4 regions of the Glutamicibacter sp. FR1 genome follow, and region 1 is predicted to be linked to each of the others. Evidence: riboswitches for the same ligand, from Rfam matches in the RefSeq annotation. Region 1 holds a riboswitch; each other region holds the start of a gene.
The links. Region 1 has a riboswitch for S-adenosylmethionine ahead of ACLQ8T_RS02750 (hypothetical protein). Riboswitches for the same ligand answer to the same signal wherever they lie in the genome.
Positions count from the first base shown of each region.

Region 2: it holds a riboswitch for S-adenosylmethionine, as region 1 does, so the genes downstream of both, ACLQ8T_RS01330 (acyl-CoA dehydrogenase family protein) here and ACLQ8T_RS02750 (hypothetical protein) in region 1, are expected to answer to the same signal.
Region 3: it holds a riboswitch for S-adenosylmethionine, as region 1 does, so the genes downstream of both, ACLQ8T_RS03270 (O-acetylhomoserine aminocarboxypropyltransferase/cysteine synthase family protein) here and ACLQ8T_RS02750 (hypothetical protein) in region 1, are expected to answer to the same signal.
Region 4: it holds a riboswitch for S-adenosylmethionine, as region 1 does, so the genes downstream of both, ACLQ8T_RS16150 (flavin reductase family protein) here and ACLQ8T_RS02750 (hypothetical protein) in region 1, are expected to answer to the same signal.

Region 1 is NZ_CP178602.1:564,810-568,152, forward strand. Features, by position in the region: gene ACLQ8T_RS02745 (VIT1/CCC1 transporter family protein) at 1-556, opposite strand, end outside; gene ACLQ8T_RS02750 (hypothetical protein) at 611-877, opposite strand; SAM riboswitch class IV at 893-1,006, opposite strand; gene ACLQ8T_RS02755 (DinB family protein) at 1,074-1,661, opposite strand; gene ACLQ8T_RS02760 (cupin domain-containing protein) at 1,793-2,359, shown strand; gene ACLQ8T_RS02765 (hypothetical protein) at 2,495-2,911, shown strand; gene speB (agmatinase) at 3,329-3,343, shown strand, end outside.
Region 2 is NZ_CP178602.1:256,613-259,955, forward strand. Features, by position in the region: gene ACLQ8T_RS01320 (aliphatic sulfonate ABC transporter substrate-binding protein) at 1-737, opposite strand, end outside; gene ACLQ8T_RS01325 (ABC transporter ATP-binding protein) at 822-1,637, opposite strand; SAM riboswitch class I at 1,643-1,745, opposite strand; SAM riboswitch class I at 2,013-2,104, shown strand; gene ACLQ8T_RS01330 (acyl-CoA dehydrogenase family protein) at 2,120-3,343, shown strand, end outside.
Region 3 is NZ_CP178602.1:672,833-676,175, forward strand. Features, by position in the region: gene ACLQ8T_RS03260 (DUF1852 domain-containing protein) at 1-354, opposite strand, end outside; gene ACLQ8T_RS03265 (LysR family transcriptional regulator) at 477-1,418, shown strand; SAM riboswitch class I at 1,651-1,741, shown strand; gene ACLQ8T_RS03270 (O-acetylhomoserine aminocarboxypropyltransferase/cysteine synthase family protein) at 1,828-3,135, shown strand; gene ACLQ8T_RS03275 (cystathionine gamma-synthase) at 3,132-3,343, shown strand, end outside.
Region 4 is NZ_CP178602.1:3,351,369-3,354,711, forward strand. Features, by position in the region: gene dnaB (replicative DNA helicase) at 1-364, opposite strand, end outside; gene ACLQ8T_RS16150 (flavin reductase family protein) at 1,221-1,721, opposite strand; SAM riboswitch class IV at 1,816-1,933, opposite strand; gene ACLQ8T_RS16155 (long-chain-fatty-acid--CoA ligase) at 2,310-3,343, shown strand, end outside.

The DNA of each region.
Region 1 (3,343 bases):
ACAGCGCTCCGGCCAGCAAGCCGGCAATGCCGGAGAACAGCACGAAGGTCGAAGAAACGCCGGTGGCGCCGATGCCCATGATCAATGCCAGGTTGGATACCAGCCCGTCGTTGGCGCCGAAGACCGCGGCGCGGAAGTTGCCCGACAGCCGTGCGCGTCCTGCTGTGGCCAGGGCCCGGACGACTTCCTCGTGGACCTGCTCGTCGGCAGCCATCTGCGCGGTGGCGTCCTTGTCATTGCGGTAGGGGGAGCTGCTCTCGGAGCGCTGGGCCATGGCCAGCACGAACACCGACCCGAAGTGCAGGGCGAGGAAGCGCAGCATGGTGCGGCGCAGCGACGGTCGGACTTCCTTGGCATGCTCGCCGAGCAGCGTGCGCCAGTGGGATTCGTGGCGTGCTTCGGCTTCGGCCAGGCCCAGCAGGATTTGCCGTTCCTGCCCGGTCTTCTTTTCCGCCAGGGCCCGGTAGATGGCGCCCTCGGCGACTTCATCGGCGAGATACTTGCGCCATCGCTGGATCTGCGCTTTGGTCGGTTCGGCGCTTGGGTGCTGTGGCATCTCGAAAAGGCTCTCCTTGAACGTGGAGTTTCCCATGGAAACCCGTGGATCGGCTCAGCTTTCCACTTTAGCCAGCGCCCCTGGACTTGGGAATTTGGCAAGGCTAAATGCATGGCGCCTGCCTGCCGGATTCCCTGCTTCCGGCACCACCAGCAGCAATTCGGAGGTGTCCGGGTCGAAGGCCGGACGGCGGGAGCAGCGGGTGATGAGGCGTTCGAGCCTGAGCGGGTCCGCAACGTAGCGGGTGCACCAGCGGCCCTCAGCGGTGAACTGCACCTGGCCGGTCTGGCGGTCGATGATGGGAAGGATTGGGATGGCCACGGATATTAACTCTCTGGCGAGCTCTTGCCCGTGCACCAATTGATGCGCGGACCGCTTCCTCATCCGAACCACCCATGAACTTGGGGTTGGTGCGCGGCCAGTCGGAGCTTGGCGCCGCGTCTCGTGAAGCAACAATTCTGAGCGTACCGCCGCATGCGGCGCCAGATGAAGCCGTACTGCGTAATATGACTTCCGGTCAGTTCTCCGGGGCCAGGGAATCGGCCAGCTGCTGCAGCTTCTGGCGGTGTTCAGCCCACTGCGCCGCGGTGTAGCCGGTCAGCAAATCCAGCGTCGCGGTCCAGCCGGCGCGGCCGTCGAGCTGTTCGCGGATGATATCCAGCTGCCCTGCATGCCGGGAGGTCTCGGCCAGCGCATGGATGAGCAGATGGTCCAAGGTGGTATGCCCCGCCGGCCCCCACCACGGGACGTGCACTGCAGAATCCAGGTACAAGGCGGCGATGCCCTCGTCCGCGAAGGCGATGGCCTTGCGGTACAGGTCTATCAGCTGCAGCCCGTCCATCTGGGCGGGCGGAAGGAAATCAGCGTCGGGATCATGCGGGGAGATGAACTCGCGGACATAGGCGTCGTTGGCCTCGCGCCGCAGGCAGGTGCCGAAATACTCGTATTCGTTGATCGCCAGATGGTGCAGCACGCCCAGGATGTGGGTGCCGGTAGGGGTGAGCGGGGTGCGTGCCAGCTGCTCGGCCAGGCCCTCGGCCTTGAAGATCGCATTCTCGCGCGCCTCATTCAGGTACCCGCAGAGCTTGTCCTTGGTGCTGTCCATGGACAGAGTCTAATGATCGCGGCCGGCCCGCGGTAGGGGACACCGCGTGTTTACCATTGGTAAACTTGCCCCGCAGGCGGTGAAGTCGCCGCGGATGCCGCTGCCGGACACGACGTTGATGGAGCCAAACGATGAAAACCTTGCCAGTTGAACCAACCGGTGCTGCGATCAACATCGGTGCGCGGCTGCGCGGGGTGCGGCAGACCCAGCGCATGACCATTGACCAGGTCGCAGAGCTCTCCGGGCTGACCAAGGGCTTTCTCTCGCGTGTGGAACGCGACCTGACCAGCCCCTCGGTGGCGACGCTGCTGCGCCTGTGCGAGGTGCTGGGCATCGAGGTCGGCACGCTTTTCGAAGTCCCGGAAACGAAACTGGTGCGCCTGGACCAGGCGCCGCGGGTTTCACTGGGCGGCGACGGGATCACCGAGCAGCTGGTGACCCCGCGCAGCGAAAAGCGGCTGCAGATGATCCGCGCCGAGATTGCGCCGAGGGGCACTGGCGAAGCGGAACTGTATTCGATGGATTGCGAGCTGGAAGTGCTGCACGTGATCGCCGGAGAATTCATCCTGATCCTGCCCGACCAGCGATTGGAGCTTGAGGCGGGCGATACCGTAACCTTCCCGGGCCGCGAGCCGCATAGCTGGCAGAACCCTTCCGATGAGCCGGCCGTGGTGACCTGGACGCTGATCCTTTCCTGAGCCCAACCCCTGCGCCCGCTGCGGCGGCACGCTCGGCGCGATGCGGCTGCGTGTTCGCTGGCGGGGTGGGCAACCGCGTATTCTAGGAACGATGCGTTGTTCCGGGCGCTCGGAACGATTGGCGATGGGAGAGGCGTGAAGACAGGCGAACCAACTGCGACGCAGGACAAGCTGCGCAGCATCAGCTGGTGGGCTTCGGTGCTTTTCGGCGTTCTTGTCGGCACCACCTTGACCTGGATCCGTACCCAGCGCAATTTCTTCTTCCTCGGCGCCGCGATTCTCGCTGTCGTCATCGTGACCATCGGCGTGCGGACGATCCGCCGGCGTGCGCGTTTCCCGCAGATGGCGCAGGCGCGCATCTCCTGGACCTATGCGCTGTGGACCGCCATCCTGCTCATCCTGGCCGGCCCGATCCAGCTGGTGTACGTGGCCGATGACCTTTCCGAATTGACCATCAAGTCGTTGGTGATGTCCGCGGGCTTCGTCCTGGGCATCCATGAGGTCGACCGGGCGCTGGTGAATGCCAGCAAGAAGGGCTCCGAGGCGCCCTGAGCTCCCGGGTTGGATGAAATGGCCTGAAAGTGCAGTCAACGTATCCCTACCCTTGTCGTTTTTTGCCTTGTCCCATCCTGGCCAGCATTGGCAGAACTAGGTTGCAATCAGCACCACTCAACCTGGACTCTCGAATCTCCCGGTTGCTGGCGATCAATGAAACGAAGCTGCGTGTTGGATTAGGGGTGCTGGTCCAGCAAATCCGCAGCGCCGCCAACTGATCTCCTCACTGAAGTTCCGGCGCAGGCCGCAGTCCATTCCCGGGCTGAGGCTCGCGTCTTTTTGCGCCCGGATTCCGCCCGGCCCTGTCGTTGGATCTTGACGTGACCCAGCAGACAAAATAGCATAATGGAAAACTGAAGTTTCATATTAGACAACTTGGGCTGTGGTCCTCGTGCGTCTGGGGAGGAAGTTGCGATGAAGGAAATCCGC
Region 2 (3,343 bases), 310 kb from region 1:
TTCTCATAGGCGTCGACCACGAGCTGGGCCAGTTCGGGGCTCTGCTCGATGAAGTCTTCGCGAGCGTTCAGCGCACCGTAGGTGTTGAAGTCCAGATTCCGGTAAACCAGCTGCGCGCCGTCTTCTTCGGCGGCTGCCATGATTGGATCCAGTCCGCTCCAGGCATCGACCGAACCGTTGACCAGTGCGGTGCGGCCATCGGCATGCTGCAGGTTCTGCAGCTTGATGTCATCTTCGCTCAGTCCCGCGGTGTCCAGAGCCTGGAGCAGGAAGAAGTATGGATCGGTGCCCTTGGTGGCCGCCACGGTCTTCCCTGCCAGGTCTTCAACGGATTCGATCTTTGAATCCTTGTCCACTACCAGGGCTGCCCATTCCGGCTGGGAGTACAGGGCGACGGTCTTGATTGGTGCACCGTTGGAACGGTTCAGCAACGCTGCTGAACCGGCGGTGGAACCGACGTCAATCGCACCGGCGCGAAGCGCCTCATTGGCCTTGTTGGAACCTGCGGACTGGATCCACTCGACGTCAACGCCCTGTTCCTTGGCGGCCGCATCCAGCCACCCCTTTTCCTTGAGCACCAGGCTCAGCGGGTTGTACGTGGCAAAGTCGATGGACAAGGTCTGATCACCGGAGTCGGCAGTAGCGTTTTCGCCAGCGCAGCCGGTCAGGGCAACTGCGCCCATGAGCAAAGCGGCGGCGGACAGAGCGGTGCGGCGGGAGAAGCGGTTCAAGAGCATGGAGAATCCTAGAATTATGCGTGCAAGCGGATGGATGATAGGGCAAAGAGTAAGGATCGCCGTGGATCCAATGCGTTCCCTGGACTAATGGTTGGTTGGATCGACGCCGAGCAGGCGCAGCAGGTGCAGGCGATCGGCAACGAACTTCTCGTCCGTGTGCCGGCGTGGTTGCCCGGCGGAGATCGCTAGGTCTTCGATGACACCAGCCGCGCCGTTCCCGGTGCTGCGTCCCAAGACGATAACGCGGTCAGCCAAGGTCAAAGCCTCGTCCACGTCATGGGTCACCATGAGTACCGTGGTGGGGAATGATGCGTGAATTGAGAGCAGCAAATCCTGCATCTTCAGGCGGGTCAGGGCATCGAGTGCGCCGAAGGGCTCATCGAGAAGCAATACGCCCGGGCGGCGGGCCAGCGCGCGAGCCAGCGAAACACGCTGGGCCATGCCGCCGGAAATCTCCCGCGGGCGCAGGCTGGCTGCATGGCTCAGCCCGGTCAGCTCGATCAGCTCATCAATCAGCGCGTCGCCAGAGGCCTTTTCGGTTCCTGGAGCCAGACCCAGCGCAATGTTCTCGCGCACCGATCGCCACGGAAGCAGCCGTGGTTCCTGGAAAGCAACGGCACATAGCTCGTTGATGCCGTTGACCTCGTGGGTGCCTGTGCGGATGTCACCGGTGGAGGGGTGGTCCAACCCGGAGACCGAACGCAGCAGCGTGGATTTTCCGCAGCCGCTGGCGCCCAGGATCGCGACGACTTGGCCGGCTGGAATGTGCAAGTTGATGTCGGCCAGCACGGTACGGCTTTCCTTCTTTGTGGTGAAGGTCCGCGACACGTTGCTGAATTGGACGTCCAGTGCGGTTGAGGTGGTTGAAGTTGCCTCGGGCGCTGCAATGGTAAGAGCCATATCAATCTCCATCGGTCCTGGCGGTAGCACCGGCCTGCGGAGGTGGAGCTCCGAAGGTGGTTGCTGCGGCGTCAAAGAGCCAGATCTCTCGGCCGCTCGGGATGGTTACCCCTCTATTACAGCGAGTTGAACGATTTGGACGCAAATCTTGCGTAACATGAAAAAATCTTCGATACGTGCGTCACATTGCCCAGAAATTTCGTTATTTATTTTACCTAGGGCCGGTTTGATCGACAGCAGGCCTATCCTTGCAACTCATCTTCGATGGGACGGGGATTAGGCTGTGGGATTTGAGCATAGGCCCTTCCAAATCTGAGGCGAAATATGACTTCGCGGCTTGGAAGCGCCGGATTATTACCGTTACAAATGAATCACGACCCATCCAGAGCGGCTGAGAGATCTGGCTCCACGACGCCGCAGCAACCACCCGAAGAGCGGGACGGTGCTACTGCCAGGACCGATGGAAAGAATTGAGAACCCTGATGCCTATTGGCGAATCACCGAATGCCCCAGGGCTGGACTTCAACCAGCTCAGCGATCCTTCGCAAGCCAGCGCTCTGGAACTGGACGAGTTCGAGGAGCAGCTGCCCACGCGGCAGCTGCTGAAGATCACTCCCGGTCCCGGCGCGGATGAGCAGTACGACCGGCTGGCCGAAATCTTCCGCCCGGTCTTCGCCCAGATCGCCGCGACCGCCAAGGACCGCGACCTGAACCGCGTGCTTCCCTTCGAGCAGGTAGGCCTACTGAACCGCGAGCGCTTCGGCGCGCTGCGCCTTCCCGTGGCCGACGGCGGCTACGGTGCGCGGCTGGTGGATGTCTTCCGCCTGCTCATCGAGCTCTCCGAGGCCGACTCCCATGTAGGCCAGCTGTGGCGCGCGCATATCGCTTTTGTCGAGAATGTGCTGGCACTGGAAGACGAGGCGCTGCGCAAGAAGTGGGTGGCCCGCATCGCGGCCGGGCAGATTGTCGGCAACGCCTACACCGAGCGCGGCGGCAACGCCCTGGGCACCTTGAATACGAAGGCCAGCTTCGTGGACGGGCGCTGGGTAGTCGACGGCGAGAAGTACTACTGCACCGGCACCATCTTTGCCGACTGGACCACTGTTGCGGTGGCCCACCCTGAGCTTGCCGGACGCCAGATCGCGGTGGTGTCCACCCAGCGCAGCGGCGTCAAGATCCTCGATGACTGGGACGGATTCGGCCAGGGACTGACCGGAACCGGTACCACCGAATTCCATCAGGTCCCGGTGGACTGCTTCATGCCGCAGCAGCGCAATGACTCCGAAGCGGCGATCTTCCAGCTGGTGCTCATGTCCGTGCAGGCAGGCATCGCCCGCGCCGCGCTGAACGACCTGCGCAGCGCGGTGCAGGCACGCACCCGCATCTTCACCACCGGAACCGGGGTGCCGGTATACCAGGAACCCCAGGTCCTGCAGCTGGTGGGGGAGGTGTCCGCGGAATCCTCCGCCGCCGACTCGGTGGTGATCGGCGCGGTGCTTGAAGTCGAGGCGGCCCTGGGCGATCCGGGACTGAACGACGAGGAACGCTACGCGGTCTGCGAGCTGGCAGCCAACCGTGCGCAAACCGTGGTGCAGCCGCTGGCCATCGGCGTAACGAGCAAGCTCTTCGACGGGCTGGGGGCCTCGTCCACCAGGAGCGGCTGCAACCTTGACCGGCACTGGCGCAATGCGCGCACCATCGCCACG
Region 3 (3,343 bases), 110 kb from region 1:
AGAAAAATTATTGCCGACCATGCCCTGGGACCGGGTACCCGTGAGTTTATCCACGATCGTGGTTTCAAGCACTTCTAAAAGAGGAAATTCCTGATCGGTATTATTGGCAGAAAAATGTACATTTGCGGAAATGATTTCCAATTCCAGTGTATAGCGGTCACCTTGGGGATTGTCCCAGTGAGCCAGGGAATTGAAACGGCGGTTGATCATCGTCAGGGCATTGCGAAGGTTCTCTTCGCGACGCTCTCCGCGCGCCAAATTGGCGAAGTTTGTCGTGGTTCGAGAATTCGCAGAAGGGGAGTAATTCTCGTCGAATCTTGTGGTGCTAATGCTGAAATTTAATGCGTCTGCCATGATGGCCAATCTGTATTTGGGAGGCCTGGACAGGCCGAGGGGAAGTCGTTGCGTCAATCATGCAGGGTGATTCTTGATATCAGGTAACTCGATATAACTATGGATTCATATAGACTCAAACTATGGTTCAGGTTTCGAATGGATTGACGCTCCAGCAGCTGCGCTACTTTGTGGCGGTCGCCTCCGAGGGGTCGATCTCGGCTGCCGCCGACCTCATCTACGTCGCGCAGCCCAGCATGTCGGCGGCGATGAAGGAACTCGAATCCCGGGTGGGACGCACCTTGCTGATGCGCTCGGCCAGGGGAGTGACGCTCACTGCTGAAGGCGCAGAATTCCTCGGCTACGCCCGGCAGGTGCTCGAGCAGGTGGAGCTTCTTGAGCACCGCTACCTCGGCCGCCCCGCCGCGCGGCGGCTGCTGGGCGTCTCCACCCAGCACTACTCCTTTGCGGTGGATGCCTTTGTCCGGATGGTCCAGGCCAGCGGGGCCGAGGAGTACCAGTTTTCGCTCCGCGAGACGCGCACCGAGGAAATTATCGAGGACGTGCGAACCCTGCGCAGCGATATCGGGATCCTCTACCGCAACGACTTCAACCGGAAAGTCATCGACAAGCTGCTGCGCGAATCCCGCCTGGTGTTCCACCCGCTGTTCCTCGCCGACCCGCACATCTTCGTATCGCGCAGCAACCCGCTGGCCACCCGTGACCAGGTCACCCTCGAAGACCTCGAAAACCTGCCTCGGCTGACCTTCGATCAAGGCGCGAACAACTCGTTCTACTTCGCCGAGGAAGTGCTCTCCACACGCTCCAGCCAGCGGGAAATCCAAGTCTCGGACCGTGCGACCATCTTCAACCTGATGATCGGCCTGGGCGGGTACACGATCTCCACCGGCATCATCAGCGACGAGCTGGATCCATCCATCGTTGCCATCCCGCTGGACATCGATGAGCGCATCGAGATCGGCTGGATCGATCATGCCGCGATCCCGCTCACCGACCAGGCTCAGCGCTACCTGCAAGAAGTCCGCGCAGTGGTGGCCAGCTTCGGGGTGGAAGTGCTCGGCTGAGCCGCCAACAGCGTAACTCTCGGTCATCGAGTGCCGCTCCATCGTCATAAACTTCCAGAAAAACCTTGAAAGTCTCGGGGTTTTTCTCATTTTGGTGCGTCATAAAGTGGCGCCAGCCACCGCGTCATCATGACAAGTGCACGACATATGAAGCTTGGCGGCCTTGTATGAAGCCGGCCGCCCGATAGCGCTTGCACCCCTCGCAGCCCATGGCCAACCATGGAAGAACAACAAACCATCAAGAGCGACTAAGAGATCTGGCTCGTTGACGTCGCAGCAACCATCGGGAAACCGAAAGGTGCTAATGCCAGGAACGATGGAGCAGTTCCGAACGCGTTTTCGCGCTGTGCTTCGTGCCGCCGCACGATGCCAATCGGTGCACTCCCTCGCAGAGAATCGAGGAGGAGCTATGAGCCAAGGAACCGACGCGGTCCACGCAGGATACCGCCCGAGCGGAGACTTCCGCCCAATGCTGCCGCCACTGCACAATTCCGCAGCCTACCAATTCCAGTCGCATGCCGAAGCGATCGAGAAGTTCGCGCTGCGCCAGGCCGGCTTCACCTACTCGCGCACCGGCAATCCCACCGTCTCGATCCTTGAACAGCGTGTGGCAGCACTGGAAGGCGGGGCCCAGGCGGTAGCCACCGCCACCGGCCAGTCCGCCGTCGCCCTGTCCCTGCTGGCCCTGACCCAGGGGCCCAAGCACATCGTGGCCTCCTCCTCGCTCTACGGCGGCACCGTGGACCTGTTCACCGACACCTTCGCCGACTTCGGGATCCGCGTCAGCTTTGTCGACCAGGCTGATCCTGCCGCCTGGGAAGCTGCCATCGAGTCGGACACCCGGGCGTTCTTCTTCGAATCCGTTTCCAATCCGCTGTGCACCGTGGCCGATATCCCGGCCATTGCGGCCATCGCGCACGAGCGCAACATCCCGGTGGTGGTGGACAACACCCTGGCCACCCCGCTGAATGTGCGCCCGCTGGAACTCGGCGCGGACATCGTGGTGCACTCGGCCACCAAGGGGCTGGCCGGGCACGGCTCGGTGCTTGGCGGGGTAGTGGTGGATTCGGGAACCTTCGACTTCTCCGATTCCTCTCGCTGGCCGCAGATTGCCGCCCCGCGCGAGCGGCTGAATGGCACTTCGCTGCTTGAACGCCACGGGCCGGCGGCCTATGCGATGCTGGTTCGTTCCAAGTTCCTGCACGATCTGGGCCCGACCCTCGCACCGGCCAGCGCCCAGGGCATCCTTGCAGGCATCGAGACCCTGCCGGTGCGCGCGGCCCACGTGCAGCGCAGCGTCGCCAGGCTGATCGATGCGCTGGCCGAGTATCCGGGCATTGCCGCCATCCACCACCCCGCGCTGCCCGAGCACTCCAGTCACGAGCTGGCCCGGACGCTGGCGCCGAAGGGCACCGGCTGCGTGCTGGCCATCGAGCTGGCCCACCCATCCCTGGTTTCCCCGGTGATCGACGGGCTCAAGCTGATTTCCCTGGCCGCGAATGTGGGGGACACCCGCACCATGGTCTCCCACCCGGCGACCATGACGCACTGCCGGCTCTCGGAGCAGCAACTGGCCGCCGCGGGCCTGAACACCTCCACCCTGCGCCTGTCGGTCGGGCTGGAAGACCCCGCCGACCTGCTCGCAGACATCACCCAGTCGCTGGATCTCGCGCTGGCCGCGACCACCGCCGACACCAAGGAAGTGAGCTTCGCATGAGCGGCTTCAACACCCTCGCTGTGCACGCCGGCCAGCACAAGGATCCGCACACCGGAGCGGTCGTCCCGCCGATCTACCAGACCAGCACCTTCATCCAAGACGGTATTAACGTGCTGCGTTCCGGGCACGAATACTCCCGCGGCTCCAACCCGACCCGCAACGGCTTCGAATCCCAGCTCTCCGCGCTGGAAGGCGGCGCCGCTGGATT
Region 4 (3,343 bases), 620 kb from region 1:
CTGCGCGTTCACGCACGATTTCTGCGTAGTACCCGGCATTCGCCGCAGTGGGAACCTGCTGGATGAGGTTGTGCAGGTAGGCAGCGCCACCCACGCGCGAGATTTCGCCGCGCTTGGTCAGCAAGTCGGCTACGGTGACCGCATCGGCTGGCTCGCCGCGGCCGTAGAGGTCAACGATTGCCTCGTAGATGGATTCGTGGGAGGGACGGTAGAAGTCGGTGCCGCGGATGGATTCAACGACGTCGGCAATCGCATCCTTGGAAAGCATCATGCCGCCGAGCACCGACATTTCGGCCTCGATATCCTGTGGCGGCTTGCGCCCTGCGTCGGATTCCCGTCCTTCGTAAACCGGCTCAGCACTCATTGCAGACACTTCCATCCCCTATTGACCCGCTGGGAAAATTCTCCTTGCCCTCATGGCAACGCTTCATCATGTCAGTCGATACGGACATTTAGCTGTAAAGCGCCTGTGGATATTTCTCTCCCGAAGCCAACACTAGGGCTGTTATTAACAGGCGTAAACCTCATTATCCACAGAATATGTGGATAACACACCGCTACCTGTGGACTCACCTGTTCACAGTCTGGGGAGAACCCTGTGGATTACCCCGCTCTATACACCGGTAACATCAATTGACTAGTCTGTTTGTATTTTCACACTTGTGGAAAGAAAGTTAATTCATTGAAGGTCACGCCAACCACATCGAGGTTATCAACACCCACAATCGCCCAGTTTCCGGGGTTTTCGCTCCTTTGTTCACATTTCCCCACACTTCATCCACAGTTTTGTGGATAACATTGTGGATACTGTTAAATTTGCAAAACCCTTAGTCACCACGGATTAATGTTCGCTATCAAGGCTCCGAGCCCGAAGTAGTTCACAACCAACAAGAATTTCACCGCTCAGGGCCGTGGATAACTTGATGTCGCCGAGGTGGCGTTGCGTGAATTTGAAGCCGTAACTGGGCTCTTGGCCCACTGCCACCGATTTACCCCGGCAATCAGCTGCAGTGGAAGTGCAATTACACGTCGAACTTGCCCGCAGTGCATGGGCTGCATGTAGTCCAGGGTTGCTGCCGGGGTGCCCGGAGATCAACAGGCATCGCGCCTAATTTTCCGATTGGCACAGGGATCAAGTGATTCCGCAGGCCTCGAAATCAAAAAAGCTTCGGCCAGATCGATATGTTGATCTGGCCGAAGCTATGGAAGTTCAGAAGAGCTTAGACGAGCTCGGGGACCGGCAGTGAATGGAAGCGCGAATCGTGGAAGATCTGCGGCGAGTGCTTCGAGATGCGGTGCCCGTGGACTTCCATCAAGATCACCCAGTGATCCCCCGCTTCGACCTCGTTGTAAATCGAGGTTTCCAGCCACAGCGTGGAGTCGTTAATGAACAGTGCGCCCTGTTCCGAGGAATAGGTGTCGATCCCGCGGAATCGGTCGCCGTTCTTCGACGCGATCTGAGCACACACTCCTTCATTGCGTTCGCTGAGCACCGAAACGCCGATGCGGCCAGCGTTGCGCAGCTTTGGCCACGTATTCGAGGATTTCTGCACGGCGAACATCACCAGTGCTGGCTCGAGGGAAACACCCACGGTAAATGACGAAGCCACAATGCCGGTTTTCTCGCCATCCAGTTCTGCACAGAGGGCGGCTACGCCTGACGGATGCTGAGCGAAAACCTTGCGCAGGGTCAACGGGTCAAGTTCAAGATTCAATGACATGGCTCGATTCCTTCGGGTCTTGCCCACCGCGCAATAATCCGCACGCCGGAGCTTCTTGATTCTCGAAGCCGCCAGCGTTGGAGTTCCACGCCGTGTGCGGTACTTGTTCCAGCACGTTTTCGCGTGGAACCGAATCCTCACCTGGAGCACCCCACTACCGTTGAGAGGGTTGCCGATCAGCAAGCCAGGGCTTATAGCTGATGCTCTTGATTCTGCTTAAAACAATATGGGTGATTACGAAGCAGCGTCAAACATTTTGCTTCGCAAATCGCAATATTCAACGAAACGTTCGATCCAATGCCTTGAAATGAACCTTTTAGCAGTCTTTTATTCGCCAAATCCACCTTGCCCGAGACCTTCGACGCAACTTTCATTACGGACCTTCTCCGGTCACGTTGCAGCGGAAGACCCGGCTCTACCCGTGGAACCGGAGGCCTGTCGCGAATTCACTACCGCTCACCGCAATGAAACTTGGTTTCTCCGCATGACGCTGAGGTTCATGGTACTATCGATCATGGAGTGCATTGAGTCACACTCCCTCTTATTGTTCTCCGTAACCATCGCTGACGATTGAGGAATAGCCACACCATGGTAGAGATTCAGGCAAACCATTCAGAACTGACCCCGCTGCGTTTCCTTGAGCGCACAACCGAGGCCTATCCGAAGAAGACCGCCGTCATCCATGGAACTCGCAGCTACACCTACGCGGAACTCGAAGCACGCGTGCACCGCTTTGCCCAGGCGCTGAAGGCGCGCATTGAACCGGGCGACCGCGTGGCCGTGCTGGCACCGAATACTCCCGAAATGCTCATGGCGCATTACGCCGTGCCGCTGGCTGGCGGCGTCCTCATTGCCCTGAATACCCGCCTTTCGGCCCACGAGCTGCAGTACATCATTGATCATTCGGCTGCCAAGCTGATGCTTGCCGACACCGAGCTGCTGGAGCATACGAAGACCCTGCGCCGGGAGAACCCGACGCTGGAAGCGCTCATTGAAATCACCGATGACCAGTACTCCGGACCGCGTCCCGAAGTGCAAGTCGACGCCACCTTGGACGAGTTGCTGGCAGAAGCCTCGGATGAGAAGCTTCCCTATGCCATTGCCGACGAGCGGGCGCCGATCACTCTCAACTACACGTCAGGCACCACCGGCAAGCCGAAGGGCGTGCTCTACTCGCACCGCGGCAGCTACCTGAATTCCTTGGGCGAAGCTCACCACCAGGGCTTCACCGCCAAGACCCGCTACCTGTGGACCCTGCCGATGTTCCACTGCAACGGATGGTGCACCCCATGGGCCGTCACCGCAGCGGGCGGAACCCACCTGTGCCTGCGCGGCGTGCGCGAGAATGCGGTCTGGGACGCCATCGAGAATCTTGGGACCACCCACCTGTGCGGCGCCCCGACCGTCTGCTCCATCATCGCCGACTCAGCCCGTGCCCATCAGCTTGATACGCCATTGCGGATCACCACCGCAGGCGCTCCCCCGTCCCCGGCCATCATCTCCAAGCTGCAGAATCTGGGCATCGAAGTAGTCCACGTGTACGGCCTGACCGAAGTCTATGGGCCGTACACGGTGTGCGAATATCAGGATGAGTGGGATGAGCTCGATGGGCCGGCCCGGGC